Regions from separate parts of the Marinomonas dokdonensis genome, predicted to be linked through region 1. Evidence: predicted binding sites of a transcription regulator. Region 1 holds the regulator's gene; each other region holds the start of a gene.
The links. Region 1 encodes LexA, which represses DNA repair genes until DNA is damaged. Its sites were predicted from a motif close to TACTGTNTANNTANACAGTA; they were not measured.
Positions count from the first base shown of each region.

Region 2: a site for LexA is predicted at 1,206-1,225, ahead of uvrA (excinuclease ABC subunit UvrA). Genes of this name have one in related genera too.
Region 3: a site for LexA is predicted at 2,395-2,414, ahead of ACUM5Y_RS03645 (YebG family protein). Genes of this name have one in related genera too.

Region 1 is NZ_JBRAND010000004.1:194,420-199,514, reverse strand. Features, by position in the region: gene ACUM5Y_RS11720 (DEAD/DEAH box helicase) at 1-645, opposite strand, end outside; gene dinG (ATP-dependent DNA helicase DinG) at 750-2,873, opposite strand; gene lexA (transcriptional repressor LexA) at 2,943-3,563, shown strand; gene ACUM5Y_RS11705 (hypothetical protein) at 3,631-3,897, opposite strand; gene ACUM5Y_RS11700 (DUF6586 family protein) at 3,899-4,366, opposite strand; gene topA (type I DNA topoisomerase) at 4,363-5,095, opposite strand, start outside.
Region 2 is NZ_JBRAND010000007.1:32,113-37,207, reverse strand. Features, by position in the region: gene uvrA (excinuclease ABC subunit UvrA) at 1-1,152, opposite strand, end outside; gene ACUM5Y_RS14785 (MFS transporter) at 1,310-2,668, shown strand; gene ssb (single-stranded DNA-binding protein) at 2,704-3,414, shown strand; gene ACUM5Y_RS14775 (AbiJ-NTD4 domain-containing protein) at 3,675-4,583, shown strand.
Region 3 is NZ_JBRAND010000001.1:773,670-778,764, forward strand. Features, by position in the region: gene ACUM5Y_RS03625 (hypothetical protein) at 1-83, opposite strand, end outside; gene ACUM5Y_RS03630 (FKBP-type peptidyl-prolyl cis-trans isomerase) at 265-744, opposite strand; gene ACUM5Y_RS03635 (DUF1439 domain-containing protein) at 836-1,423, opposite strand; gene ACUM5Y_RS03640 (mechanosensitive ion channel family protein) at 1,445-2,296, opposite strand; gene ACUM5Y_RS03645 (YebG family protein) at 2,437-2,850, shown strand; gene ACUM5Y_RS03650 (DUF6172 family protein) at 2,864-3,196, opposite strand; gene ACUM5Y_RS03655 (hypothetical protein) at 3,326-3,454, opposite strand; gene ACUM5Y_RS03660 (LysR family transcriptional regulator) at 3,654-4,553, opposite strand; gene ACUM5Y_RS03665 (alpha-hydroxy acid oxidase) at 4,657-5,095, shown strand, end outside.

The DNA of each region.
Region 1 (5,095 bases):
CAGCACTTTCTTGCTGCGAGCAAAATCTAACAAACGGCCTGGTGTAGCTACCAAGATATCAACCTGTTCCGTTTGCAAAGCGATTTTTTGTTTTTCATAACTTAAACCACCCACTAAAGAAACCACATTCAAATGACAGTTAGTGGTTAATTTCTCCGCTTCGTCAGCAATTTGAAGAGCCAACTCGCGAGTTGGTGCGATAATCAGACCACGAGCCAAATTATTAGGGCGAGCTTCTTCTAGAGGGTAATCTAAGAAATCACTGATCATAGCAATCAAGAAGGCTGCAGTTTTCCCCGTACCTGTCTGCGCTTGACCAATAATGTCATAACCCAACAATGTCATAGGCAAGGTTTCAGCTTGAATTTCACTGCAATATTCAAAGCCCATTTCCGCAATGGATTTCAATACACGATCAGGTAGATTCAAATCATGAAATCGCAATTTACCTTCAACACTTTCTACCACGAAGTCATCGATAGACCACAAGCCCTGCTTGCCAGAATCCTGTTGGGTGCTTGCTGCGGGAGTTGCAGTTTGGGAAGACTCTGTAGCCTTGTTGTTACGAGGACGCTTGTTTTGGCGACGGGTACGTTTAGGTTTTGCAGTGCTTTCAGGTGATGCGTCTTGAGTTTGGTTTTCCATATTGGAATCTTTGCTTCTTTAATCGAGTGAAATTAATGTTTCTTTGAGTGAAGTGTACCTAATTGAGTGGCGTTTATCACCCTTTCTTCTGCTTACTTAGTCTTCTATTCATAACGGTACGGAGGCAGACTGTTGATTAACTGGGAGCCATATCGCTTGGTTTTCAAACGTTTGTCTAATATGTGTATTTCACCACTGTCAGTTTCACTTCTTAATAAGCGCCCAGTGGCCTGTACCAGCCGCAACGAAGCATCAGGAATGGTGATTTCCATAAAGGGATTGCCGCCACGTTTCTGTATCCATTCCGCTAAAGTGGCTTCTACTGGGTCATCTGGCACGGCAAAGGGTATCTTTGCTATGTAAACACAGGTTAGGTAATCCCCAGGAAGATCGACCCCCTCAGCAAAACTTGCCAGACCAAATAATAGGCTACCCTTGCCCTCATCTATTTTGGCTTTATGGGAATCCAAAATAACGCGTTTAGACTGCTCACCTTGAATCAGCAGTATTTCCTGCAAACCTGCATTAACAGATTGCGCCACTTCTTCCATCTGTTTACGGGACGAGAACAAGACTAAACTGGCTTTTTGTGGGTCAACCTTGTCATTTAGATATTCAATGATCTCACCGGTATGAAGGTCAGCCCGATTAGGTTCGTTGGCCATATCAGGAACCACTAATTTACCTTTACCGTTGAAATCAAAAGGGCTGATCACACGCAGGTATTCACTCTCTTTGGGTACACCAGAACGCATATTAAAACGATGAAATTGATTGAGGGCGGTTAAGGTGGCCGATGTGACCACAGCACCAAAGCATTTGTCCCATAACTGCTGCCTTAGGGTATTAGCCGCCAATATGGGTGAGCCACCTAACTCAATATCTTGCTCCATACCCTGACCTGTCAATAACAACCATCGGGCATTAGGGGGGTAATTTAGATCATCTAAACTTGAATACAGGCGCCATAACTCAACACACTGCTCAAGGCGCCCTAGGATCACCCCTAGAATCGGCTGCCATGTTTCAGCCGTTTCAGGGGTAATTCCCATACCTTCATTTTGTTTGGTTTTCTTACACTCATCCTGAATACTTTCAATGTTATTAAATAACTTTTGATAAGAAGTTTGTAAGCTGTAAGCCAGCTGACGTAATTCATCTGGCACCACGCCAAACTCAAATCTATGTTGGTTGTTATCTTGGTCTAACCCCAAGCCCTGAATATACGGGGCTAGGCCTTGTTGAGCGTATTGAATAAAGTTGGTAATGGATTGAATCTGTTGCGGGATTTTCAACAAGAGTTGCCCAGTCAAACTCACATCATCCGTTAACTCTTGCTTAAGATTGACAAGGTTTTTTTCCAGCTGACGCAACCAAGAAATACTCTGCTGTAAACGCACCTCATGGCGGAAATGACCGATGGCCTTATCGGGCAAATGGTGACCCTCATCGAATACATAGATGGTTTCTTTCGGGGCACTTAGAATAGCACCACCACCCAAAGATAGATCCGCTAACACCAAATCATGGTTAGCAACAATCACATCTGCTACTTCAATTTCAGCCCTAGCCTTAAAAAACGGACAAGCTGAGTAATTAGCACAATTTCGATTCGTACACTGCTGATGATCCGTCGTTAAGCGACGCCAATCTTGTTCACGTATGATCCCAGACCAATTATCTTTGTCGCCATCCCATTCCCCGGCAGATATGGCAGTATCCATTTCTTGATAAAGCACAGTATTGACATCGTCAGACTGCAAGTGCTGCTCAAACAAACCCGCAAACATATCATCCATGGCTTGCTCTTCGGTACTCAAATAACCTTCTAGGTTATTCAAACAAAGATAGCGCCCCCGACCTTTGGCCAAGGTATATTTAAAGGCAAAATCCGTATGCTCCAATAAATTTGGCAGCTCTTTATGAAGTATCTGCTCTTGCAAGGCCACCGTGGCAGTCGAGATCACCAACTTTAACCCTTTAGCCTTAGCAATCGGAATCGCCGCCAGACAATAGGATAAGGTTTTACCTGTACCCGTCCCCGCCTCAATCACGGCCACATGCTTTTCTTCCAAGCGATTCCCTTCGCTGTCTTGGCGAATATTCCCCAATGTACGAGCGATAGCACCGATCATTTGGCGCTGACCTACCCTTGGCTTATGGGACTTAGCGTCAAGGGAATCACGGTAAGCTTGCTGAATTTGTTTTTTAAGTTCGTCTGAAAGCATTTAATTTATTGAGTATCGTGGATAATGCTGTATATAATAACAGTTACTGTATAAACAACCAGATGACCTATGATTAAATTAACCAAAAGACAATCTGACGTACTAGAAACCATTCGCGAATTTATTAATGAAACAGGTTTCCCACCAACACGAGCAGAGATCGCTAGGCGATTGGGCTTTAAATCCCCTAATGCCGCCGAGGAACATCTTAAGGCCTTGGCGAAAAAAGGCGCGATCGAAATGCTGTCTGGTGCGTCCCGTGGCATTCGTTTAATCGAACAAGCCGCCAACGAAGAAACCGACGAGCTCGGCTTACCCGTTATCGGCAAAGTCGCCGCTGGTTACCCTGTGCTAGCCCAGGAAAACATTGATTCACACGTCAATATTCCTGCTGCCATGTTCTCTCCTAAAGCAGACTATTTTCTGTCTGTAACCGGTACCAGCATGAAAAACATTGGCATTATGGAGGGCGATTTATTAGCCGTTCATAAAACCACTGCTGTACGTAATGGTCAAATCGTCGTCGCTCGGATTGGCGATGAAGTTACTGTAAAACGCTTTGAGCAAAAAGGCAGTAAAGTAAGGCTAATCCCTGAAAACGAAGAGTTTAATGACATCATAGTTGATCTTGAAAGCGAAGAGTTTGCCATTGAAGGCCTCTCCGTTGGTGTCATTCGTCAGGGTTTATAAGAACCTAAGCAATAGACAATAAAAAAGGTGAAGCTAAGACTTCACCTTTTTTATTGTTGTATTTTCTCTAGTGAAGAATCTTCGGGCGCATATCACCCCCTTCTAAAGACTCGGTTTCTTCACCAAAAGTTTGCTCATCAGAATACACAAAGTCTATGCCGGCATGAAACATACACTTCGCTAATTCAAAATAACGCTCTTTCAGGTAGGACTTGGTATCGTCAGAAATTTGTAACGTCGCTAATGGCTCAGTTTCTTCGCCATCTTCACTGGCAGGACGTAACACAATGTCACCATTATCTAACTCAACAATTTCTAAATAGGACTCTTTCATTTTAATACTCTGATGACTCTTCTCTAAAACGTAACACTAATTCAACCAGTTTTGATAAATAGAAGCCAACAGACGCACCTTCATCACCACCTTTACCAATCAAATCCTCACCAACCACCGCCACGGTAGACGTTCGGCATTCGAACTCAACCAAATAAGCTTGTTGTAGTTGTGAGCACCAAGACTGCGGCTGAGCAAGCAAATCCCCAAGCTCAGACAATACTGGAATGACCAAGCCCTTTTGCGCGGCTTGCTCCAATAAATTTGTCACATCCCAAGAAAATGACAAGCCATAGGCGGTACGGACTTCTTGCAACAAACCATTCAACGCACTGCGCAATTGAAAGATGGCCGAGCTTTCCAGCCCAGCACATAACCAATGCTCATTGCAGGCTTGGCTTTGTTGTATCAACCGACGGGCTGCGTCTAATTTTTGGTTGGTCGCGCTTGCGATACTCGCCCCTGTCATTTCTTTTTCTTACCCTCTTCGATGACCCACTTAGTACCAACATAGAAGGCTTTCCAACCAGTAGGCTTGCCTTCTTCTTCTGTCATCACATACTGCTCTTTGGTTTTACGACTGTAACGAATAATCGTTGGTCGACCTTCGGAGTCAGCAACAGGCGCGGTACGGAAGAAATGATACTTAGGATCAATCTGCTCCATATAAGGTAACAGCTCACTCACTAGCGGCGCACGTGTCTCTCGCTTACGAGGGAATTGACTGGCAGCCAAGAACAAACCGGTCGCCCCATCACGCAATACATAATGGTCTTCAACCTTAAGACAAGCCAGATCCGGCATGGGTACAGGGTCCATTTTTGGCGGCGCTGCTTCACCATTACGAAGCAACTTACGAGTGTTTTTACAGGTTTCGTTGGTACAACCAAAGTATTTACCAAAACGCCCTGTTTTTAACTGCATGTCCGAGCCACATTTATCACATTCCAATAAAGGACCGTCATAGCCTTTTATTTTAAAAGTGCCGGACTCAACTTCATAACCAGAACACGATGGGTTATTGCCACATACATGAAGCTTGCGCTTCTCGTCCATCAAGTAGCTGTCCATGGCGGAGCCACAAATGCTGCAACGACGCTTATTGATAAGCGCTTTAGACTCACCTTCTTCATCATCCACAGCAACAGCTTCGTCACCACGAACTAGGTTGATGGTGGCTTTACAACGTTCTTTTGGT
Region 2 (5,095 bases), on a different contig from region 1:
GTAGCGACGCTGCAAATTCGGAATGACCCCTTCAAACACATGGGAGCGGGTCATCTTGTCGCCCCGCTCATTAATGTACATGAACTCTATTTTGTCTTTGCCAGAACCATGCAAAATGCTCTTTTGAAATTCTGCCGGAATGTCTTTGAAAGGCGCTTCAATATCAAAGCCATAATGCTGGGCAAGAGCGCTCAACTGTTGGTAGTAATAAATACTACGACGTCCCCAACCACGAATCGCGCCTTCAGCAAGCGTCAGCGTATCGTCTTGGATAATACGTTCTTGGTCGAACATTTGATGAGTACCAAGGCCATCACAGGTCTGACACGCACCATTGGGGTTGTTGAAGGAGAAGAGTCTAGGTTCCAACTCGGTTAGGCTGTAGCCACAAACAGGACAGGCAAACTTGCTGGAAAAAATATGCACGTCGTCTTCGTCGTCCATATTGATCACTTTGGCAATACCGTCGGACAAGCCTAAACACGTCTCGAAAGATTCCGCCAAGCGTAGCTGTAAATCTGAGCGCACCTTAAAGCGGTCGACGACTACCTCAATGGTGTGCTTTTTGTTCTTTTCCAATGCAGGAGCATCGTCCAAGTCAACCACTATGCCGTCGATACGAGCACGGATAAAGCCTTTTGATAGCAAGTCATTGATAGTGTGTAAGTGCTCACCTTTTCGATCTTTAACGATCGGTGCCAACAGCATCATTTTGCTTTCTTCTGGCAGGGAGATTATCTTATCGACCATTTGTGATATGGTCTGCGCTTCAAGTGGTTCGCCGTGGTCAGGACATCTTGGCTGGCCTGCACGAGCAAATAACAAACGCAAATAGTCGTAGATTTCGGTGATGGTACCGACCGTAGAACGAGGGTTGTGTGACGTCGACTTCTGCTCAATAGAGATAGCGGGCGATAACCCCTCGATATGATCAATATCGGGTTTTTCCATCATGGATAAAAACTGGCGAGCGTAAGTTGATAAAGATTCAACATAACGGCGTTGGCCTTCGGCGTATAACGTATCGAAGGCGAGGGAAGACTTGCCCGATCCTGACAAGCCGGTAATCACGACTAACTTATCGCGAGGTATGTCTAGGTCCACATTTTTTAGGTTGTGGGTGCGGGCCCCGCGTATAGTAATGGTATCCATGTGTCTCCAATGTGAAGTTAGCTAACAGTAAATGTTTTGTTAGTTAATGAAATTACTGTCTATTTTTACAGTAGTTGAAATGGAGCTTCAACGGTATTTTTTGTAAAATTGACATATTTCTGTCTTAACCCTTTAGCTGGTTGGTTATATTTTCCTTATGGATGCTCTCGAACGTCGCTCTGTACTTGCATTAGCGCTGATCTACCTATTCAGAATGCTAGGATTATTCCTTATCATGCCAGTGATAAGTGTGGCCGCAGATGGCATAAACGGTGCCGACGCAGCGATGATAGGCATGGCCATCGGCATCTATGGTTTTACCCAAGCATTCCTACAAATTCCCATGGGCATGTGGTCCGATAAAATAGGCCGTAAACGCGTCATTATCATCGGCTTATTACTGTTTGCACTAGGTAGCCTGATTTGTGCCAACGCTAACGATATCATGGTATTAATTATCGGTCGTGCCGTGCAAGGGGCAGGTGCCATTGCCAGCACCCTAATGGCCTTATTAAGTGATGTGACCCGCGAGCAAAACCGTACCAAAGCCATGGCGACCGTCGGCATAAGCATTGGTGCCTCTTTTATGTTGTCCTTGGTGCTGGGACCATGGTTGTTTGACCTAGTCGGACTGGCGGGGCTGTTTTACCTATCCTTCTTCTTCTCGTTATTGGGCATTGGCTTAATCGTCTTCGCTGTACCAAACATAGTGCAACATACCTTTCGCCGAGACACCACGCCAAGCTTAGTCGCCCTAGGGCGTGTGCTTAAAGACGGCCAACTGCGCTTTTTGAACATCAGCGTATTATTACTGCACGGCAGCCTAACCGCCTTGTTTTTAACCATTCCAAACCTATTAATTAATCAGTTTGATTTACCCTTGGCACAACATAGCTGGTTATATCTGGCAGTCATGGGTTTTGCCTTTGTGGGTATGGTACCATTGGTCATTATTGCCGAGACAAAAGGCAAAATGAAAGGCGTGCTTATTTTTGTAGTGGCCATGCTAGGTTTCAGCGCCTTGCTACTACAGTGGGCACCACAGATTTGGATATTTGGGCTATTATTGTGGCTATACTTTATTGGCTTTAATACCCTCGAAGCGACCTTGCCATCACTCATCAGTAAACTCGCACCAGTCGGCTACCGAGGTACCGCCATGGGCGTGTTTTCCACACACCAATTTATGGGCTCCTTTATTGGTGGTTTATGTGGTGGTTGGCTATTACAGTATTATTCATCGAGTGCCGTTTTTTGGGCAGTAGGTGGCGTGTTATTGGTTTGGACGCTCGCTTGTTACTGGCAGACACCGCCAAAACAACTGAGCAGCTTAGCGTTTAGCCTAACGGAGACAAACGACCAGGCAGTCAGCGAACTCAGCGCAAAACTTGCTCAAGTCCAAGGAGTGGAAGATATGCAGATTTTTTCAGATGAGCAAACCGCCTATTTGAAAGTAGACAAGAAATTATTAGACAAAGACGCTTTGCGACAGATTGCTCCGCAAATAAATCTTTAACAGACAATATCTATTTATAGTTGGAGAACAACGTCATGGCACGTGGAATAAATAAAGTCATCTTAATTGGTAACGCAGGCAACGATGCAGAAGTACGCTTCATGCCATCGGGTGCAGCCGTTGCAAACGTTAACTTGGCGACAACAGAAAGCTGGCGCGACAAGCAAACCGGTCAAATGCAAGAACGTACAGAATGGCACCGAGTGGCCTTCATGGACCGTGGTAACTTCCGCCTAGGACAGATCGCTGGTGATTACATCAAAAAAGGTTCCAAAGTCTACGTAGAAGGCTCTTTGCGTACTCGTGAGTGGGAAAAAGACGGCATCAAACGTTACACCACAGAAATCGTTGCCAACGAAATGCAACTACTAGACGGACGTGGTGATAACAACGGCGGCCAACAAGGCGGTTACGATGGCGGACAGGGCGGCTACGGCAACAACGCTCCAGCTCAGCAACCAGCACAAGGTGGCTACAACCAAGCACCACAGCAGGCAGCGCCACAACAACACGCACCACAAGGTGGCTTTAACCAGCAACCTGCTCAAGGTGGTTACGGACAGCCTCAGCAAGCACCACAACAGGCTCCGCAACAAGCTGCACCACAATCTTTCGGTAGCTGGGGCAACGCGCCACAACAGCCAGCACCAGCTCAGCGTGCGCCACAACCGGCACCTAAAGCGCCAGAGCCAAAACCACAGCAAGCACCGAACTTCGACGACTTCGACGACGATATCCCGTTCTAAGACTTGTGGTTTAAGCTCCAAAATAGAAAGCCTCGCAACAGCGGGGCTTTTTTGTTTTTTTTGATTGGGAGATTGAATATCTGCTCGTTATGGGGGTAAATTGCAATATGAGGAAGTTGTTAATTTAACTCTGACCCGTTTTATTTGCAGTTTGATTGGTTTAGTTCGGTCGAATTATTTGAGCAATATGCTGTTTGTATTCAGTCTAGTTGACTGGTGGCGATTCAATTTATATTAGTGTTAACCCAACTAAGGAAATTATGAAGTACTTTAGTGATTCTGAAAGAGGTGCTTTGCCTCGAACAAATAATGAAATTCCCTACAATGTTTGGTATGGGTTAACTGCGTATATTCAACAGCTAATCGATACAGGATATTTCGGAGATGAATTTCCAGATATTTGTCCTGATGGGCAAGGGTGCTGTGGAACCGATGAAAGAATATTTTCGTCACATTTAAAAGCTGAAATACCGAGAATTGAATATCCATTTATTACAGAAAAAAAAGTCTCTGATGATTGGATGTCTAAAAGAGTTCCTTTTACTCCTGACTACTTAGAAGTACTAGACTTAGTGCAGTTTTGTTATGCGAATGTATCTAAGCCAACGTTGAGGCAGTTTCATTCATTTTTTGGGCATCACCACATAACATCATTTGATCGCTCGGCCGGACAAGCTGAATTTTTAGATAAAGTTGACACCATGTTCTCTAGAAATGGAGTAGCTTACCGATTGAATGCGGACGGGCAGATTACAAGAATACTCAATCCATCATTAGGTTCAGTTATTGGGCAAGTAAGCAAGACGCTTGATCAGGAACTTGACGATCTGATTGAAAAAGCAAATACGAAAATATGTAACACCGATGTCCAAGTGCGTTATGAAGCACTGAAACAACTTTGGGATGCTTTCGAACGTATAAAAACAGTCTTCAATCCTAGTCAAAGTAAAAAACAATCAATGACACAACTGCTTGATGTATGTGCATCAGATAAAGAATTCAGAGACCAACTAGAATCTGAGGCTAAAGCTCTGACTGATATTGGTAACACGTTTTTTATTCGTCACTCAGAGGTTACTCAGGTCAAATTAAATGACAGTGACCACATTGAATATCTTTTTCATCGCCTAGCAAGCTTTATTTGCTTATTGGCAAAGAAATTGGGTTGACAAACTATTAAGACTGCATAGCTAATGAAGCGATTAATCAAGAGTATGTGGAGCAATCATTTGTATAGGGTTGACTGGGTGTCTCTGCATAGCTTTCAATCCATCATATAGCTCTAAAAGGGGTACTAGTCTTGGTTTAAATGGTTGTTTTTTTACTTTCTATTGAAAAATGTAAAAAAATAAAATAGGGGTGGTTGTTTTAATTATTGAAATAAAATGGTTTTTCATTTTTACCGACCCTGTTTTTGATGAATTTGTCTTTGTTTTCCTTTCTAAGACTTGTAGTTTAAGCACCAAGATAGAAAGCCTCGAAATTGCGGGGCTTTTTTGTTTTTTGATTGGGAGATTGAATGTCTGGGCGTTATGGGAGTAAATTGGAGTAGAGGAGTTATTCATTTAACCCCATTTTATCATAGCCTAAGCTTTAGGATTTAAGTAAGCTGTTAATCATATAATCAAGAGTTGACATATTTTTAAATTCGCCTGCTTATTTGCTATTAACATGATAGGTA
Region 3 (5,095 bases), on a different contig from region 1:
TAGAGCACTTCAGGAGAGTCGGCACACTGGCCACCTTGAATGGTTTGCTCAAGAACGGAGAACGGAATGAAATAATGGCTCATAGACTTTACCTGCTGAAGACATTAATGATAACTATTATCAATAATGGACACCCACCCAGAGACTGTCAAGCCGTTGATAACGATTCTTATTAAAATTAATGTAAAGTCCGTTCCAGAAATGTAAAAGCCCCCTAACACTATTACGCATTAGAGGGCTTAAAATTACTTCAAAAGCAATAACTTAGTGGTGGTGACCACCTACGCCATGGGCATGACCATGGGCAATTTCGTCATTCGTTGCTTCACGAGCACTCACAATCTCAACATTGAAAGTAAGGTCTTTGCCAGACAATGGATGGTTTAAATCTACCATGGCATGTTTCAAACCGGCTTTAATCACGGTCACTTGGCGCATGCCTTTGTCGGTTTGCACCATAGCAACCATGCCCGCTTTCCAGCGTTTCGCGCCTTGCAAGTGTTTGACCGGCACTTGTTGAGTACGGTCTTCATGGCGCTCGCCATAAGCGTCAGCACAAGCGACAGTCACTTCAAATTCGTCACCTACTTCACGCCCTTCCATGGCTTTTTCAAGACCAGGAATCACATTGCCATGGCCGTGAAGGTAAGCGGCTGGGTCTTTACCTGCAGATGTTTCTAATAAGTTCTCACCATCACGCAAGGTGTAGTGAAACTGCACAACTTGATTGTCAGCTATGGACATATCATTTCCTCTTAAATATTTCTTAGCCCACTCGTTAAAGAGTATGAGCGGTTATTGATCGCGCCATTATAGAAGTATGTTAGATACTTCACTAGAACAGCGAAAATTCTAAAGAATCTTCGGTCACTATGATGTCTTTGACCATGCTTGCCGCCGTTTTTTCAAATGGCGAATGATCCAGCACATAAACCGGGTGCTGATCGAAATACTGGGCAAGGGCTTTTTCAAAGTCACCGTGTAACGAGCCCAGAACCGAGCGCAACATGTTCTCGCTGAAGCTCGCCCCTTGCACCTGAATATTGGTCACTTTCGGAGCGACTAAATACAAGCGGTCTTCTTCGATACGAACCCCAGATTCAAACGATGGTAACAACTGAGTGGTAATTTCAAACTCTTGTCCGAAAGCCTTTAAGCGCCCCTTCATATCAGACACCATGTCCACCATGACTAAGCCACCATCGCGATCCGTAAGATCAATGCTGGCAGACTTTACCAAGAGCTCAAGGTTTAGCGTGTGGCCATCCAGCAAGACTTCAATCTGATTGGTCTGCGGGTTAGCCAATTGCTTAGCCACCTCTTCATTTAATTCCGTTTCACTGATGCGAAAACTGTTGCAGCCTGAAATCGCCAAAGATGACACCAATACGGCTAACAAAAACCCAAAGCGGGGAAAACTCATAACCTTCTCCTTAAGATCAGCCTAAGACTGACCACGCATTTCATACCAAAAACGCATAAAGTCTTCCGTCACTTTTTGCTCGATATCCACCACTTCATTGGTTGGACAAAACAAAGATACGGTAAATACATTGTAACCTTCTGGGGTGGTGGTGATTCGTACCCTTGGCTCAGGGCCAGAAATATTAATGTCCAAACGCTTTTCGATTAGGCTGTTATAACGAATGGCCACTTCATGAAAGTGTTCGCTGTATTCACGAATTTTGCCCAGGATTTGATCCTTAATCATAAACAAATTCACTTCATCCGACAGTCTAGAAATCGAAAAGGTATGGGTCACATAACGGCGCATATAATTTAAGTTTTGTACCGTATGGGTCAATAGCAAGCTGTTTGGCACCACAGTGGTACGCCCCGTATAACCATAACTGCCGCCTTTCAAATCTACTTCAAAAAGTGTCGTAGAAAGCCAATCGCTGTCGGTCACTTCCCCTTCATAGTTGGCGATGCGCACCCAGTCCCCCACTTGATACGGACGCGTGCTAGCACGATAAAACGCTCCGACGATACAAGCGAGAAACTCTTTCGTGGCAATCACTAACGCCACCATGAAGGCGGCAATAGAAATGGCAATATTTTGTAATTCTGAGGCCCAGATTAAAACAAAACCGACCACCAACAATAGATTAAACAGGTTATCCACGGCATTGATGCGCTGGCGTTTTTTGTCGTGCTCAAATTTAGGATGCTGACGAATGACCCGCTTCGTATAACGACGAATAATATAGGACAAGACAATCCAACTCAGAGTAAGAGTGATTTCAATATTGTCCGTTAAAATGGAGAAATCGATTTGGGACAGATCAATAACCATGCAAAACTTTTCCATGAATAAGCTACGAATTTAGCCCGCCACTTTACCAATCATTGAGGCAATCAACAAATAAAAGCACTAGACAAGGCAAAAAATAATACTGTATATTTGTACAGTATTATTTTTCCACGAGGTGGACCATGCCAGTCGTTATTAAATACGTTGTAGAACGTGATGGAATCGAAAAAATGACCTTTACGTCGAAAGCTGAAGCCGATGCCTATGACAAACTCTTAGACACGGCAGATGCCCTGTATGACCTGTTAGAAGGTAGCGAACTCATTACTGAACCTAAGCAGACGGAAGCCCTTGCTATGTTCCTAGCCGAACAGAAAGAGCCATTACTGGAAGCACTAGGCAGTAAGAAGAAATCCTCTACCAAAACCAAAAAAGCTGCACCGAAAAAATCGCCGCAGCTTGAGTTAGCCGATGAATCACAACGCAAAACCTTGGAAGACATTGTGATTGAGCCAGATGAAGATGCTCTCTACGAAGAGGACAGCAGCACAGGCTTTAGCGATGATACATCATTCGACACAGAGGATGCCGCCTAGCGCTGAACGAGTTTTAGTCTTGTGGCGCTTCAGACTCTGAAGCGTCATCTTCTTCACTCGCAGGACGAGGCTGACGCTGGGCAGGTGTGGCAATGATTTCCACATAAAAGCTTGCCCATTGCTGGCTTTCAGCAAAGCTGATTTTGTCATTAATTTGCGCCACATGAAGTACTTCTGCGCCTTCTTCACGCTCACCAAACTTGCAATCAAAACCCCAATAATCGGCATATTCAGGCAGACGCTTGTTGCGTTCGCGCTTTAGGTACTTGCGGATATCAGCTTTCGCGGCTTCGATCAAACGTGGGTAGGCAATTTTTGGGTGAGACAGTGTGAATGTTTTTTTCATTGGTATCCTAGAGGGTAGGTGGCAAGCTGGATAATTCCTCTTGCTAAGGGAGGCATGATAACGGATTCGCTCTAGAACAGCCATGTATCTGCGGGGCCGAGACCCCACAAATCTACATCACCTAGATGATTAAGCCGCTTTTTTAAGGGCTTTTTTCAACTTAGCGATTTTAGCTTTTTGCTTAACAACTTTTTCTTTACGTGCTGCGATTTCTTTTTTTAGCTCTTTCTTAACTGCTTTAAGATCTTTCTTAGCCACGTTGGACTCCTTATTGTTATAAAAATGTATGACCTCGCAAAAGCGAGACAACCACCATAAATCATCTTGCAGCAGGGGGAAACAGATTAGGTAAAATTGTCATTAAAACTTAATATTGTCGAAATAGCATAGTAACAAACACACAATTTTCACCCTAAGTTATTTATTTCCATCACATTTTTGTATTTTATTCCGCGCTCTAAAAGTAAGCTTTCTTCTCTTGGTAGCTATTTTTTATATGATCAATTAATAAACGCAGCTTTTCAGGAAGGTACTTGGTGTAAGGGTAAAGAGCATAGACCCCTAAACGTCTTGGCTGATAGTCAGGCAATAAACTGATCAAAGTGCCCTGCTGTAAATCCTCATACACGCAACATTTCGGTACGTAAACAATACCGAAACCAGCCAAAGCCGCCTTACGTAACGCTTGGGCATTATTGGTGGCAAAGTTGCCATCGATACGAACACTTTTTTCTTCCCCTTGATGATGAAAGCGCCAATCGAATGAGCCTTTGGCTTGGTAGGTATAAGCCAGACAGTTGTGCTGTTTTAGCGCTTCTAGGTTTTCTGGCGAGCCGTGCTGGTTAAGATATTGTGGCGAGCAACATACCACCCAGCTGGATTCGATCAAGGGCTGGGCAATTAAACTGGAGTCTTCCAAAATACCAGTTCGAATGGCTAAGTCTAGACCCTCACCCACCAGATCGACAAAGTCATTTTCCAAGCGCATGTCCACTTTGATATTAGGGTGCCGCTGACAAAACTCTGCTATTGCTTCGGCCAGCAACAACTCACCCGAAATCGTCGGTACCGACATTTTTATGGTGCCGCTTAAGCCATACCGAAACGCCGATACATTGGCAATGGCATCACTGACTTGGCCATCAATGTTTTTACCTGACACATAAAGACTTTCCCCCGCTTCTGTTAAATTTAGGCGCCGGGTGGTGCGGTGAATAAGTTGCACCCCTAAGTCTTGCTCTAGCTTACTGATACGTTTACTTAGAGCGGGGGTCGATAAACCCACCAGCTTAGCCGCCTTATTAAAAGAGCCTTGCTCCGCTACTCGGACAAACAATGACAAATCACTGGCATTCATATTATTACGTCGCTTTGGGAAATAGTTTATTAGTTTATGTCGTATTTATTATAAATCAACTTGTCGCTATAGTGTGCTTAGGATTAGTAAAAGGAGTCTGTTGATGCGTCTTAAAGATTGTCATAATTTTCATGATTTTCGCACCCTTGCCAAGAAACGCTTGCCAAGCCCCATCTTCAATTACATAGATGGTGGCTCTGATGATGAAAGCACCTATCGCCGTAATACACAGGCTTTTGAGAGCTGTGATCTGGTGCCCAGTGTATTAACAGGCGTACAAGACGTGGATTTGTCTGTGACCGTCATGGGACAAAAGCTGGATCTGCCAATATATTGCTCGCCAACGGCACTACAACGCTTATTTCACCATGAAGGTGAAAGAGCCGTGGCAGGTGCGGCGGAAAAATACGGCACCATGTTTGGCGTCTCCTCCCTTGGTACCGTCAGCATGGAAGAGATCGCCAAGCAGACCAATACCCCACAGGTTTACCAGTTTTACTTTCACAAAGATCGTGACCTAAACCGTGCCATGATGCAGCGCG